DNA from 3 places in the Sphingomonas melonis DAPP-PG 224 genome. Region 2 is predicted to be linked to each of the others. Evidence: predicted binding sites of a transcription regulator. Region 2 holds the regulator's gene; each other region holds the start of a gene.
What was found. The regulator LexA, encoded in region 2, represses DNA repair genes until DNA is damaged. The targets are predictions, from matches to a motif close to GTTCCNCNCTTGTTCT.
Positions count from the first base shown of each region.

Region 1: the regulator LexA is predicted to act here: its motif matches at 2,735-2,750, upstream of SPHME3_RS0115345 (ATP-dependent helicase).
Region 3: the regulator LexA is predicted to act here: its motif matches at 1,834-1,849, upstream of uvrA (excinuclease ABC subunit UvrA).

Region 1 covers NZ_KB900605.1:3,175,113-3,180,069, forward strand. Annotated here, with positions in the region: gene SPHME3_RS0115325 (pseudouridine synthase) at 1-380, shown strand, start outside; gene rsmD (16S rRNA (guanine(966)-N(2))-methyltransferase RsmD) at 377-913, shown strand; gene SPHME3_RS0115335 (hypothetical protein) at 932-1,225, shown strand; gene SPHME3_RS0115340 (MFS transporter) at 1,209-2,507, opposite strand; gene SPHME3_RS0115345 (ATP-dependent helicase) at 2,754-4,957, shown strand, end outside.
Region 2 covers NZ_KB900605.1:2,191,717-2,196,673, reverse strand. Annotated here, with positions in the region: gene moaC (cyclic pyranopterin monophosphate synthase MoaC) at 1-145, shown strand, start outside; gene SPHME3_RS0110780 (molybdopterin molybdotransferase MoeA) at 150-1,331, shown strand; gene lexA (transcriptional repressor LexA) at 1,390-2,082, shown strand; gene SPHME3_RS0110770 (ComEC/Rec2 family competence protein) at 2,342-4,462, opposite strand; gene gltX (glutamate--tRNA ligase) at 4,543-4,957, shown strand, end outside.
Region 3 covers NZ_KB900605.1:556,517-561,473, forward strand. Annotated here, with positions in the region: gene SPHME3_RS0102690 (TonB-dependent receptor domain-containing protein) at 1-956, opposite strand, end outside; gene SPHME3_RS21255 (hypothetical protein) at 1,322-1,726, opposite strand; gene uvrA (excinuclease ABC subunit UvrA) at 1,857-4,730, shown strand; gene SPHME3_RS20605 (AAA family ATPase) at 4,824-4,957, shown strand, end outside.

The sequences.
Region 1 (4,957 bases), 980 kb from region 2:
CGCCCCGCCCCGGCTTCCGCATCCCCGCGACGACCGATCGCGGCGCCCGCACGCGGACCCGAACCGACGCGCGCGCCCGCGACGACGCCCGCGCCGGCAAGGCCAACGTCCCCACCGGCGGCTCGGCGATGAAGCCGTGGGAGCTTCATGATGAGCGCGGCGCCGATCGCAGCAGCGACCGCAACCGCTCGGGTGCTCCCCGCTTCGGCCGGAACAAGCCCGACGCCTCCCGCTCCGGCCCCCGCGCCCCGCGTGGCGACGGACCGACGCGCGGCGGCCCCGCAAGCGGCGGCGGGTCGCCGCGCCCATCGGGCGGGCGTCCTCCCGGCGGTGGCTTCAAGGGCGGGCCGAAGGGCGGACCGCGCGGGGGCCGCTCGTGAGGGTGATCGCCGGCCAGTGGCGCGGGCGTCCGCTCGTCGCGCCCAAGGGCGACGCGACGCGCCCCACCGCCGACCGCACGCGCGAGGCCTTGTTCTCGATGCTCACCAGCCGGCTCGGCAGCTTCGAAGGGCTCGCCGTCGCCGATCTGTTCGCCGGATCGGGCGCGCTGGGGATCGAGGCGCTGTCGCGCGGTGCGGCATCGTGCCTGTTCGTCGAACAGGACGGCGCGGCGCTGGATGCGCTGAAGGCCAACCTCGCCAAGCTCGGCACGCGCGGCGACGTGCGCAGCGGGTCGGTGATGGCGCTGGGGCCGGCGCGCGCGCCGCTTGACCTCATCATGATGGACCCGCCCTACGGCACCGGTGCAGGCCTGGTAGCCTTGGATAAATTGGCGCGGCTGGGCTGGACGAACGCCGCGACCTGGGTCAGCATAGAGACCGCACGCGACGAGGCGGTCGAGGTCGCGGGGTTCGCCATCGACACCAGCCGCGTGCATGGAAAGGCCCGCGTGACACTCTTGCGGGCCGCCTGATCGCAACAGGAGGGAGCCATGGCGACGCAGTTCATTCCCCACCATTACGATGCTCCGCGGCGGTCGGGGCCGCAGGCGGTGGTCGGATGGGTGCATCATCCCTTGCCCAAGGGCATCGAGCTGGAGGTGCAGACGACGCCGTCCGCACAGGCGCTCGACAATCAGCAGATCGCGACGACGCGGCTGGTGCTGAGCCGCAACCAGGCGCTGCTGCTCGCCAGCTTCCTGCTCAACGCGACGGGCTATTCCGAGGCCGACGTCCCGAAACGCAGCGTGTCGCGCTGGCCGCGCTGGTTCAGTCGACGGTCCTGACCCGCGGCAACAGCGCGAGGCCGGCGAGGCTCACGAGGCCCGCCGCGACCAGATACAGCCCGATCCACCACAGCCCGCGCGCAGCCAGCGCCTGCGCCGCGATCGGCGCGAGCGCCCCGCCCAGGATGCCGCCGACGTTAAACGTCATCGACACGCCGGTGTAGCGCACGCCCGCCGGAAACAGCGTCGGCAGCCAGCCGCCGAGCGGGCCATAGGCAAAGCCCATCACGAACAGTGCGAAGGCCAGCCACGCGAACACCACGAACAGTGATCCCGCGCCCAGCATCGGCCCCATCAGCGCGCCGGCGACGATGCAGCCCAGAAAGCCGATCACCAGCATCCGCTCCGCCCCCGTCCGGTCTGCCAGTACGCTCGCCACGATCACGCCTGCGGCCAGAAACAGGATCGCGACCAACTCGACGCCGAGCAGCGCCGTCTTGTCATAGCCCAGCGTCGTCGTGCCGTAGCTCAGCGTGAAGGCGGTCGCGAGGTAGAAGAGCGCGAAGCACGCCACCACCCCGCCGGTGCCGGCCAGCAGCGCGCGACCATGACCGGCGAACAGCGTCGCCAGCGGCACCTTGGGCAGCGCCTCCGCCTTGGCCGCCTCGACGAAGGCGGGCGTCTCGGTCAGCTTCAGCCGGATCCACAGGCCGAGCGCGACCAACACCGCGCTCACCAGGAACGGCAGGCGCCACCCCCAGGCGCGGAATTGCCCGTCGCTCAGCACCAGACCCAGCAGCAGGAACAGCCCGTTCGCCAGGATGAAGCCGACCGGCGCCCCCAGCGGGGGGAACATGCCCCAGGTGTTGCGCCGATGCGGCGGCGCATTCTCGACCGCGAGCAGCGCCGCGCCGCCCCATTCGCCGCCCAGCCCCAGCCCCTGCCCCAATCGCATCAGGCACAACAGCAGCGGCGCCCAGATGCCGAATTGTTGATAGGTCGGCAGGAAGGCGATCGCGACCGTCGACCCGCCCATCAGCAACAGGCTGGCGACCAAGGTCGACTTACGCCCGATCCGGTCGCCGAAATGCCCGAACAGCGCCGCACCGATCGGCCGCGCGAAGAAGGCCACGGCAAAGCTCGCGAAGCTCATCATCTGCCGCGCCGACGCACTTTCCCCCGGAAAGAACAGCGCCGGAAACACCAGCGCCGCGGCGGTGGCGTAAATGTAGAAATCGTAGAATTCCACCGCCGTACCGACCAGACTCGCGGTCAGGATCCGGCGCGGCGAGGCTGGCGCGACGGCGGCGTCCGGAACTTTGGCGGCAGGGAATTGGCTCATGCCGCCCTTCTAACCCCCAAATAAAGGCATCTGGCAACAAAGTTGCCATCCCTTCGCAACATTCCGCCGCTACCGCGATGCCACCGCGGCTCCCCTCCCCCTGTGGGTCGCGATGTATCGGTCGCCTTTCTGTCGACTGGTGCTCCCTGAACTACGGGGCGGCCGCACCGGTGGCTGCCCCGATTTTTCCGGGCTTGCCGCGCTCGCAGCTTGCCGAGCCAAGCGCCGTTCCCTACCTGTTCGCCGGTGACCGACACCGCCTCCCCCGCCGCCCTGCAGGATCCGCCGTATCTCAAGGGGTTGAACCCGCCGCAGCGCGACGCGGTGCTCACCACCGAAGGCCCGGTGCTGATGCTGGCCGGCGCAGGCACGGGCAAGACCGCGGCGCTGACCGCGCGGCTCGCGCATTTGCTGTGGACGCGCAAGGCGTGGCCGTCGGAGATTCTCGCCGTCACCTTCACCAACAAGGCCGCGCGCGAGATGCGCGAGCGCGTCGGCCGGATGGTCGGCGACGCGGTGGAGGGCATGCCGTGGCTCGGCACCTTCCACGCGATCGGCGCCAAGATGCTCCGCCGCCATGCCGAGCTGGTCGGATTGCAGTCGAACTTCACCATCCTCGACACCGACGATCAGTTGCGGCTGCTCAAGCAGTTGATCGTCGCCGCGGACATCGACGAAAAGCGCTTCCCCGCGCGCAGCCTCGCCGGCCTGATCGACGATTGGAAGAACAGGGGTCTGGTCCCCGCCGATATCGATGCCGGCGAGAGCGAGCGCTACGCCAACGGACGCGGCGGCGAGCTGTATACGCAATATCAGGCGCGGCTGCGCAACGTGAACGCCTGCGACTTCGGCGACCTGCTGCTCCACATGCTCACCATCCTGAAGACGCATGCCGATGTGCTGCGGACGTATCAGGAACGCTTCAAATACATCATGGTGGACGAATATCAGGACACCAACATCGTCCAGTATCTGTGGCTGCGGCTGCTCGCCCAGACACGCAAGAACATCGCCTGCGTCGGCGACGATGATCAGTCCATCTATTCGTGGCGCGGCGCACAGGTCGAAAACATCCTGAAGTTCGAGAAGGATTTTCCCGGCGCCAAGGTGATCCGCCTCGAACAGAATTACCGGTCGACGCCCCACATCCTCGGCGCCGCATCGGGCGTGATCGCGCATAACGGCGGTCGGCTCGGCAAGACGCTGTGGACCGAACTCGACGTAGGCGAAAAGGTGCGCGTGCTGGGGGTGTGGGACGGGCCCGAAGAAGCCCGCCGGGTCAGCGACGAGATCGAGGCCGCGCAGCGGAACGGCACCCCGCTCGACCATATCGCGATCCTCGTCCGCGCGCAGCATCAGACGCGCGAGTTCGAAGACCGCTTCATCTCGATCGGCATGCCGTACCGCATCGTCGGCGGCTATCGCTTCTACGAACGCGCCGAAATCCGCGACGCGCTCGCCTATCTGCGCATCGTCAACCAGCCGTCGGACGATCTGGCCTTCGAACGCATCGTCAACGTCCCCAAACGCGGCCTTGGCGACAAGGCGATCGCCAAGATCCACCAGCTCGCCCGCGCCGAGGGCGTACCGCTCACCATCGCCGCGGCGCGCATTCTCGACACCGACGAACTGACCCCGCAGGCGCGCCGCGCGCTCGGCAATTTCGTCGGCGACGTCGCCCGCTGGCGCGACCGGGCGCGCGACCTGCCGCATGCCGAGCTGGCGCGGCAGATGCTCGACGAATCGGGCTATACCGCGATGTGGCAGGCCGAAAAGTCGGTCGAGGCATCCGGGCGGCTCGAAAACCTGTCCGAACTCATCCGCGCGATGGAGGAGTACGAATCCCTCGGCGCATTCCTCGAGCACGTCAGCCTCGTCATGGACAAGGACGGCGCGGTGCAGGCGCCCGAGGTGACGATCATGACGATCCACGCCGCCAAGGGCCTCGAATTCGACACCGTCTTCCTGGTCGGTTGGGAAGAGGGCCTGTTCCCCTCGCAACGTGCGATCGACGAAGGCGGCACGCGCAGCCTGGAGGAGGAGCGCCGCCTCGCCTATGTCGCGATTACGCGTGCGCGCCGCCGCGCGACGATCCTCCACGCCGCCAACCGCCGCATCTACGGCCAGTGGACCTCCAGCATTCCCAGCCGCTTCGTCGGCGAGTTGCCGCCCGAACATACCGACAGCGACACCACCATGTCGGGTGGCGAAAGCCTGTGGCGTGCCAATTGGAGCGAGCGCGCCGATCCCTTCGCCAATGTCGCACGCGGCACCGGCCGCGGTCCGGGCTGGCAGCGCGCGGCGGGGTCCGGCTCCGGCTTCACCACCCAGCCGACGCGGATCGTCGAGAGCCGGGCGAGCGCGGTCAGCATCGGCAACAAGGGGCGCAGCGACCTCAGCGTCGGCATGCGCGTCTTCCACCAGAAGTTCGGCTATGGCGCGATCGCCGA
Region 2 (4,957 bases):
CGTCGAGATGGAGGCACTGACCGCCGTGTCGGTCGCCTTGCTCACCATCTACGACATGGCGAAGGCGATGGATCGCGCGATGACGATCTCGGACATCCGCCTGCTCGAAAAGGCCGGCGGCGCGTCGGGCGACTGGCGCGCCTGACGCCATGGCGCTGCTCCCGATCGACGAAGCCCAGGCGCGGCTGTTCGCGCACGCCCCGCCGGTCGGGACCGAAACCGTGCCTCTGGCCGCCGCCGCCGGCCGCTGGGCGGCAGACGACATCGCCGCCCGCCGCACCCAGCCCGCCACCGATTTGTCGGCGATGGATGGCTATGCGATCCGCTTCGCCGATCTGCCCGGGCCCTGGACGCTGATCGGCGAAAGCGCCGCCGGCCGCCCCTTTGCCGGCACCGTCGGTCCTGGCGAGACCGCGCGCATCTTCACCGGCGCGGCCCTGCCCGCCGGCGCCGACACGGTGATGGTGCAGGAAGAGGTCGCCGCCTCCGGCACCACGATCCGCCTCACTGGCGAAGGCCCAGCAACGCTCGGCCGCAACACCCGCCGCCGCGGCCTCGACTTTCACGCTGGGGATCGCCTGATCGCGCGTGGCGAGCGGCTGACGCCCGCGCGCATCGCCGTCGCCGCGACCGGCGGCATCGGCACGATCGCGGTCCACCGCCGAGTGCGCGTCGCCATCTGTGCGACGGGCGACGAACTGGTCGATCCGGGCGCTGGCGGCGACCCGAGCGCGCTGCCCGAATCGAACCGCGCGATGCTGGCCGCGATGCTCGCCGACCTGCCGATCGAGCTGATCGACCTCGGCATCCTGCCCGATGATCTCGATCGCCTGCGCGATGCGTTCGCGCGCGTCGACGCCGATCTGCTCGTCACCACCGGCGGCGCGTCGGTCGGCGACCATGACCTCGTGCGGCCAGCGCTGGAGGCGGCGGGCGGCGTCATCGATTTCTGGCGGATCGCACTGCGACCGGGCAAGCCGATGATGGCGGGACGGCGCGGCGCGATGCAGGTGCTGGGCCTGCCGGGCAACCCGGTATCCGCCTTCGTCACCGCCCTACTCTTCGTCAAACCGTTGATCGCGCACCTGTCCGGCGCCGCAGACCCGCTGCTGCGCAGCACGATGGCGATCCTGGGCGAAGACTTGCCCGCCAACGGCCCGCGCACCGATTATCTGCGCGCGGAGCTGCGCGACGGCCGCGCCTATGCCTCGACCATTCAGGACAGCTCGATGCTGCTGACGCTGGCGCGTTCGCATTGCCTGATCGTGCGGCCGGTCGATGCCCCCGCCGCGCGCGCGGGCGACTCGGTGGAAATCCTCGTCATCGCTTGACGCCCCACGAATTGTTCCCTAGAAGTTCCGCGTCTGTTCTGACGGGGAAGGACCGCTTATGCTCACGCGCAAGCAGCACGAGCTTGTATGCTTCATCAACGACCGGCTCGAGGAGACGGGCATCTCGCCGTCGTTCGAGGAGATGAAGGACGCGCTCGACCTCAAGTCCAAGTCCGGCGTCCACCGCCTGATCAGCGCGCTCGAGGAACGCAACTTCATCCGCCGCCTGCCCAACCGTGCGCGCGCGCTGGAAGTGCTGCGCATGCCGGAACGCTCCGAACGCAAGGCGCCCGAAACGCCCGCTCCCGCGGCGCCGCCGAGCGCGCCGGCCACGGACAACGTGCGTCCCGCGCCCTCGCCCGCGAACGACGTCGTCGAAATCCCGCTGCACGGCCGGATCGCCGCGGGCGTGCCGATCGAGGCGTTCGAAGGCAGTTCGATGCTCGCCGTCCCCGCGGCGTTGCTCGGCACCGGGGAACATTATGCGCTGGAAGTCTCCGGCGACTCGATGGTCGAGGCTGGTATTCTCGATGGCGACTATGCGCTGATCCGCCGCACCGACATCGCCCGCGATGGCGAGATCGTCGTTGCGTTGATCGAGGACAGCGAGGCGACGCTCAAATATTTCCGTCGCGAAGGCGCGATGATCCGCCTCGATCCCGCCAACCGCGCCTACGAACCGCAGCGCTATGTCCCCTCGCACGTCCGCGTGCAGGGCAAATTGTCGGGTATCCTCCGCCGCTACGACTGACGGGATTCCGCCGTGGTGGCGCGCCGCAACATATGGTCGTCCGTGAGACTTTTGTGACTTTCCAAACGGCGGCTTTAGCCCCCCGTCGAGGGCCGGGCATCCCGGCTTCCCGCTGATTGCGCGAATGAAAATGTCTAGATATCAAATGTCTAGACAGGGGCGCCATGGCGAGCCTAACGAAGCAATGACGGATCGACCCTATGTCATCCCGCTACAGGAGGCAGCGTCCCGTCGCCATGGCCCAGCGCGCCGGTGGGGGTCATCGCGACGGCACGGCCGCCGGGATATCGTCCGGCCGAGGCGGGGCGACCTTGGCTCCCACCAGCCACGGATGCCGATCCCCTGGCTGCATCACCGTCCGCACACGTCCGCTCGCCAGGGTCAGCATGACGCCGCCGGTGCGCCGCAGCACGGGCGCGTCTAGCCGCAGCCAGCGCGGCCGGCACGCCCGCGGCAGCCGCCGGTCGCTCACCACGACGTCCGCTCTCCCACAGGCCGCGACCACATCCCGCCATGCCAGTTGGTAGCCGCTGCGGGTCGCCAGGACGCGGAACGACTGCCCTCCCCCGTCCCGCAGGACCGCCACGCACGCATCGCGGCTGCACCGCGCCTCCGGCAGATCGTCGAGCAGCCACGGCTCGCCATCGGTCCCGCCGTTTTCGGCAAGCATCACCCGCGTATAGTCCCCGGCGCGATCGCGCAGCAGCGCCAGCCGTCCGCCCACCCGGATCGCCATATGCCGCCCATCGCCCGTCACCAGCAGATCGGGTGGCGGGGTCAGCGCCGCCCAGACGGCACCGGCGACGATCGGCAGCGCGCCGACCCAGCGCAGCCGCGTGCTCCACAGCGTCAGCCACAGCCCACCCGCGACCATCGCCAGAAACGCCCCCAGCGGCATCGACGGCACCGCCAGCGACGCGCCCGGCGCATCCGCCACCACATGCGCCAGCCACAGCAGCCCGCGCAGCGCCCCATCGGTCAGCCACCACACGGGCCCGCCCAGCCCGACCGTGTCCAGCACCAACGCCCCCGCCTCCAGCGGCATGACGACGAACGTCGTCAGCGGAATAGCGACCATGTTGGCGGCAGCCCCATACAGACCCGCCTTGTGAAAGTGATAGACCGCGATCGGCATCAGCGCAGCCTCCACCACCACGCCCGTCAGCAGCAGCGACCCGAGCCCGCGTAGCAGACGGCGTGCACGCGCTTCCTCCCGCGGCTCGAACCACCCGCGCACCCGCGGATGCTCATGCAGCGCGACGATCGCGACGATCGCAGCGAACGACAGCTGGAAGCTCGGCCCCACCAGCGCTTCCGGCCGCACCGCCAGCACCACCATCGCACCGGCCGCGACCAGCCGCAGCGTCATCGCCTCCCGCCCCATCGCCAGCGCCGCCAGCACCAGCAGCGCGGCGACGCACGATCGGATCGTGGGAACCTGGGATCCGGTGAGCAACGTATAGCCGATGGCGGCCAACGCCCCCATCCCCGCCGCGACCAGCGGCAATCGAACGCGAATGGCAAGCCATGGCCACAGCGCGAGCAGCCGCAACGTCACGAACATCGTCGCCGCCACCGCCGCAGTGATGTGCAGCCCGCTGACCGACAGCAGGTGCGCCAGGCCCGCCCGCCGCATCGCCTCCGCATCGCGCTCGCTGATCGCTCCCTCGTCTCCGGTCGCCAGCGCCGCCGCGATGCCGCCCCGGCTCCCCTCCAGCCGATCGGTGATATGCGCGGTCAGGCGTCGCCGAAGGCTGCCCTCCGGCATGCCGGGCGACACCAGCTCCACCGGCGCGAACCCCCGACCGGTCGCGCCGATCCCGGCGAACCACGCGGCCCGCGCAAAGTCATATGCGCCCGGCACCGACGCCGCCGCCGGCGGCATCAGCCGCGCGCGCAGCCGGACTCGCGCCGCCTCGCCCAGCCCCTTTGGCACATCGTCGGTCGACAGGTTGACCCGCACCCGCGGTGGCAATCCCAGCCCCGGATCGCTCTCGATCGTCAGCCGCACCAGGTCGCGCGCGACGAGCGCCTCCATCCCGATCACCCGCCCGGTCACCACGGCGACGACCGGCCGCGCCAGCACCGGTGCCGCGACCTGCTCGGCGCGCCACCACGCGGTCGCCACGCCTGCCGCCATCAGGATACCGCCGACAGCGACGCTATGCGCCGCCCGCCCGCCCCGCCCGATCGCCGCCGCAGCGCAGGCGATGGCCAGTGCCGCCAGCATCGCTGCGATCCACTGGTTGGGGTCAGGCATCAGGAACCAGCCGCCAGCGCCCGCCCCGAACGCCACCGGCACCCATAAAGCAATCCGATCGCGTTCCGCGTGCAGCCACGCTTCCACACGATCGCGCAACCGATGCCACCCCTGGGGCATTTGAAGGCGCACGGAGCGCGTGCTAGAGGCCGCGGCGGCTGAACTGGCCATCAGGTTTCAAACTTTGGGAGCAAGCGCGGTTGGGCGCAACAGTTGAAAATCGTTCGGGCGACGGCGCGGGAATAGTCACGCGATTCGCCCCCTCGCCCACCGGCTATCTGCACCTCGGCGGCGCGCGCACCGCGCTGTTCAATTGGCTGTACGCGCGTCACCATGGCGGCACGTTCCTGCTGCGGATCGAGGATACCGATCGTGCCCGCTCGACGCAGCCGGCGATCGACGCGATCCTCGCCGGACTGCAATGGCTGGGCATCGACTGGGACGGCGATGCCGTCTTCCAGTTCGCGCGCGCCGATCGCCATGCCGAAGTGGCGCATCAGATGGTGGCGAACGGCCATGCCTATCGCTGCTACATGACGCAGGAGGAGATCGCCGCGCAACGCGAAGCGGCGCAGGCGGCGAAGCAGCCGTTGCGCATCCGCTCGCCCTGGCGCG
Region 3 (4,957 bases), 1.6 Mb from region 2:
TTGTTGAGGTCGGTCTGGCGGACGCGCGTGACATAGGCGGTCGGCACGTTGACGGTCAGCGACTGGTCGGACGCGTTATTGTCCAGTCCGCCGATCGAGGTCAGGTCCTGCGTGTTGTACGGGAATCCGCGGCTGTGGTTCGAAACACGGCCGTCGCGCTGATATTCGCCGTTCAGGTAGACGTTGAAACCCTGGCGGTCATAATCGCCATAGCCCAGCGTCAGCTGCGCGCGCTGGTGGCTCGCATCGCCGCGCTCGGCGACACCGCCTTCGACCAGGCCGTCGATGCCGGTGAAGTGCTTCTTCAGGATCACGTTGACGACGCCGCCGATCGCGTCCGCGCCATAGGTCGACGATGCGCCGTCCTTCAGCACTTCGATCCGGTCGACCAGGCTGAACGGGATCGAGTTGAGGTCGACATAGGCGTTATGGCCATCGTCGTTCAGCGGGAAATTGGCCGAGCGCAGCCCGTCGATCAGCACGAGCGTCGACGACACGCCGAGGCCGCGCAGCGACACGGCCGAACCGCCGGCCGAGAAGCCCGACTGGAAGCCGGTGCCGATCGAGCCCGCGCTGTCCGCCGAGATCGAACGGATCGCGTCCGACGCGGTGGTGATGCCCGCCTTGGCCAGCGTGTCGCTGGTCAGCACGGTGACCGGTGACGGCGTTTCGGTGTCGGTGCGACGGAACAGCGAACCGGTGACGACGATGTCGCTCGCCTTGTCCTGATCGCTCGCGCCCTGCGTCGTGGTCGGATCGGTCTGCTGATCCTTGATCTCGAGCTGCGCAGGCGTCTGCGTCGCGGTCTGCGCGAACGCCGGAGCGGCCCCCAGCACCAGCGCCAGCGGCGTCGCCGCGGCGAGCAGAGCCGCCTTGCGCGTCACATCGAATCGAGCGGTTTTCGTCACGTATATCCCCTTTGCAACGGCGCCGTTTTCGGTCGCCCCATGCGTCATCGATTTGGAATGTCAGTCTTCTGGACTGCGTGACGCTTGTGTGACTGTCTTGCTCGCGTAAAGCACGTACTGCTGACCTATTTCCGCTTTCAGCAACGTTGCGTTGCAAAACAGCCACAGCGAGTGGCGCTATGTTGCGCGGAAGGCCCGGTCACCGACCCCAAGTTGCCGCAACTGGCGGAATGAGGAAATGCCACCCTCGTATCTCCGCCGCGCGGAGCGATGGCGGACCCAGACGCGCGGACCGATCGATATCGCTCGCGGCGCTAAACGGACATCATCGCGGGTGCAGCCTGGATGTCCCGGCGCCATACAATCGGTCCCTATGTCGGACGGACAGCGAGCGCCGCGCAAACCCCGCTGCGTCAGTCTTTCCGACCGAACAATCGCCCCAGCATCGCCTCCGCCACCTTGCCGACCGCATCGGCGATCGCCTGCGGATCGGGCTGCGTCTGCGTGCCCTGCGGCGGGACGGGCGAGACGGGCGGCACCGGCGGGACAGGAGGAACCGGCGGAACCGGGGGCACGGGCGGCACCGGCACCTCGGGCGGGCGCGGCGCGTCCGGCTTGGCGGCGCGCTCGGCGCGTCCCTTGGCCAGCGCCGCGGTCGCCGCGGCCGCAGCCATCGTCAGCCCCGCCGCCAGCATCTCGCGCCCCTGCGGGCTGTTCGCCTTTTCGAGCAGCGCACCGCCCACCTCGCGCACCTCCTTGGGCAGCTTCACGCCCAGCACTTCCTTCGGAAGCTTCGCCTTCTTGTGCTTCTTGCCCATCGCGCCTTCTCCTCGTGTGGCACAGACGTAAGACACCGCTGGCATGCTTTCAATGCGGCTCGAAATCGCGCGCAAGCGTTCCTACCTGCCAGACTAGCATCAGAAACAGAACAGAAGTAGAACCCGCTTCATGCTGACCAAAATTTCCGTCCGCGGCGCGCGCGAGCACAATCTCAAGGACGTCGACGTCGACATCCCCCGCGACACGCTGACGGTCATCACCGGCCTGTCGGGGTCTGGCAAATCGAGCCTCGCCTTCGACACCATCTATGCCGAGGGGCAGCGCCGCTACGTCGAATCGCTGTCGGCCTATGCACGCCAGTTCCTCGAGCTGATGCAGAAGCCCGACGTCGACCATATCGAGGGCCTGTCCCCCGCCATCTCGATCGAGCAGAAGACGACATCGCGCAATCCGCGCTCGACCGTCGCGACCGTCACCGAAATCTACGATTACATGCGCCTGCTCTGGGCGCGCGTCGGCATCCCCTATTCGCCCGCCACCGGCGAGCCGATCGCCGCGCAGACCGTCAGCCAGATGGTCGACCGCGTCATGGCGCTGCCCGAGGGCACGCGCCTGTACCTGCTCGCCCCCGTCGTGCGCGGGCGGAAGGGCGAATATCGCAAGGAACTCGCCGAATGGCAGAAGGCGGGCTTCACCCGCGTGCGCATCGACGGCACGATCCATGAGATCGACGAGGCGCCTGCGCTCGACAAGAAGTACAAGCACGACATCGAGATCGTCGTCGACCGCCTCGTCGTCCGCGCCGACGCCGCGACGCGCCTGGCCGAAAGCTTCGAAACCGCGCTGAAGCTCGCCGACGGTCTCGCCTATATCGACCCGGCCGACCCCGTCGAACCACACACCCCCAAGTCCGAAGTCCTCGGCGACAACGCGCCCGCCGGCCGCATCGTGTTCAGCGAAAAGTTCGCCTGCCCGATCAGCGGCTTCACCATCGCCGAGATCGAACCGCGCCTGTTTTCGTTCAACGCCCCCCAGGGCGCCTGCCCCGCGTGCGACGGCCTCGGCGAAAAGCTGCTGTTCGACGAAGACCTCGTCGTCCCCAACCACGACCTCAGCATCAAGAAGGGCGCCGTCGTCCCCTGGGCGAAGTCCAACCCGCCCAGCCCCTATTACATGCAGGTCCTCGGCTCGCTCGCGCGCGAATATAAATTCGACCTCGATACGCCGTGGAAGGACCTGCCCCCCGAAACGCAGGACGTCATCCTGTTCGGCACCAAGGGCAAGGCGGTCACGCTCACCTTCGTCGACGGCAAGAAGAGCTACGACGTCAAGAAACCGTTCGAGGGCGTGATCGGCAACCTCAACCGCCGCCTGCTTCAGACCGAGAGCGCGTGGATGCGCGAGGAGTTGGGCAAATACCAGTCGTCGCGCCCGTGCGAGGTCTGCCACGGCGCGCGCCTCAAGCCCGAAGCGCTCGCGGTCAAGATCGCGCATACCGACATCGCCCACGCCACGCACCTCAGCGTGGTCGACGCGCTCGCCTTCTTCACCGATCTGCCCAACCACCTCGGCGACCAGCAGCGCGCGATCGCCGAACGCATCCTGAAAGAGATCGTCGAGCGCCTGGGCTTCCTCAACAACGTCGGCCTCGATTACCTCAACCTCGATCGCACGTCGGGCACGCTGTCGGGCGGCGAGAGCCAGCGTATCCGCCTGGCGTCGCAGATCGGCAGCGGCCTGTCGGGCGTCTTGTACGTCCTCGACGAGCCCAGCATCGGGCTGCACCAGCGCGACAACGACATGTTGCTCGCGACGCTCCGCCGCCTGCGCGACCTCGGCAACACCGTGCTGGTGGTCGAGCATGACGAGGACGCGATCCGCACCGCCGATTACGTCATCGACATGGGGCCGGGCGCCGGCGTCCACGGCGGCCAGATCGTGGCGCAGGGCACGCTCAAGCAATTGCTCAAGAGCAAGACCAGCATCACCGCCGATTACCTCAACGGCACCCGCCAAGTCCCCGTCCCCACGCAACGCCGCAAGGGCAACGGCAAGAAGCTGACCGTCCACAACGCGCGCGCCAACAACCTCACCGGCGTGACCGCGTCGATCCCGCTCGGCACCTTCACCTGCATCACCGGCGTGTCGGGATCGGGCAAGTCGAGCTTCACGATCGACACGCTCTACGCCGCCGCCGCGAGGCAACTCAACGGCGCGCGCATCCTGGCGGGCAAGCACGACAAGGTCACCGGCCTCCAGCACCTCGACAAGGTGATCGACATCGACCAGTCGCCGATCGGCCGCACGCCGCGGTCGAACCCGGCGACCTACACCGGCAGCTTCACGCAGATCCGCGACTGGTTCGCCGGCCTGCCGGAGGCGCAGGCGCGCGGCTACAAGCCCGGCCGCTTCAGCTTCAACGTTAAGGGCGGCCGCTGCGAGGCGTGCCAGGGCGACGGCGTGCTCAAGATCGAGATGCACTTCCTCCCCGACGTCTACGTCACCTGCGACGTCTGCCACGGCGCCCGCTACAACCGCGAGACGCTGGAGGTGAAGTTCAAGGGCAAGAGCATCGCCGACGTGCTCGACATGACCGTCGAGGACGCCGCGGAGTTCTTCAAGGCCGTGCCCCCGATCCGCGACAAGATGGAAATGCTGGTCGAAGTGGGCCTGGGCTACGTCAAGGTCGGCCAGCAGGCGACCACCCTGTCGGGCGGCGAAGCACAGCGCGTCAAGCTCGCCAAGGAACTCTCACGCCGCGCCACCGGCAACACGCTCTACATCCTCGACGAACCGACGACGGGCCTGCACTTCGAAGACGTGCGCAAGCTGCTCGAAGTCCTCCACGCGCTGGTCGAGCAGGGTAACACCGTCGTCGTCATCGAACACAATCTCGACGTCATCAAGACGGCGGACTGGATCGTCGACCTGGGCCCCGAAGGCGGCGTGAAGGGCGGTGAAATCGTCGCCACCGGCACGCCGGAGGATGTGGTGAAGGAGCCGCGGAGCTTTACGGGTAAGTATCTAGCGCCGTTGTTATAGCGGCGGGCCCGGGAGGCCATAGCAGCACAGTAGGGGGCGTCTTGCGTGATTCGCTACATGCATTAGAAAGCTTCGAATAAATCGGAGGTCAATGTGCTTCGCCGTTTGGTGTTGGAGAATTTCAAGGCGTGGAAAGAGGTAGACGTTAGCTTTCGTCCTATCACGTTGATATATGGCGCCAACAGCTCCGGGAAAAGCAGCCTTTTACAGTTTTTGCTTTTGCTAAA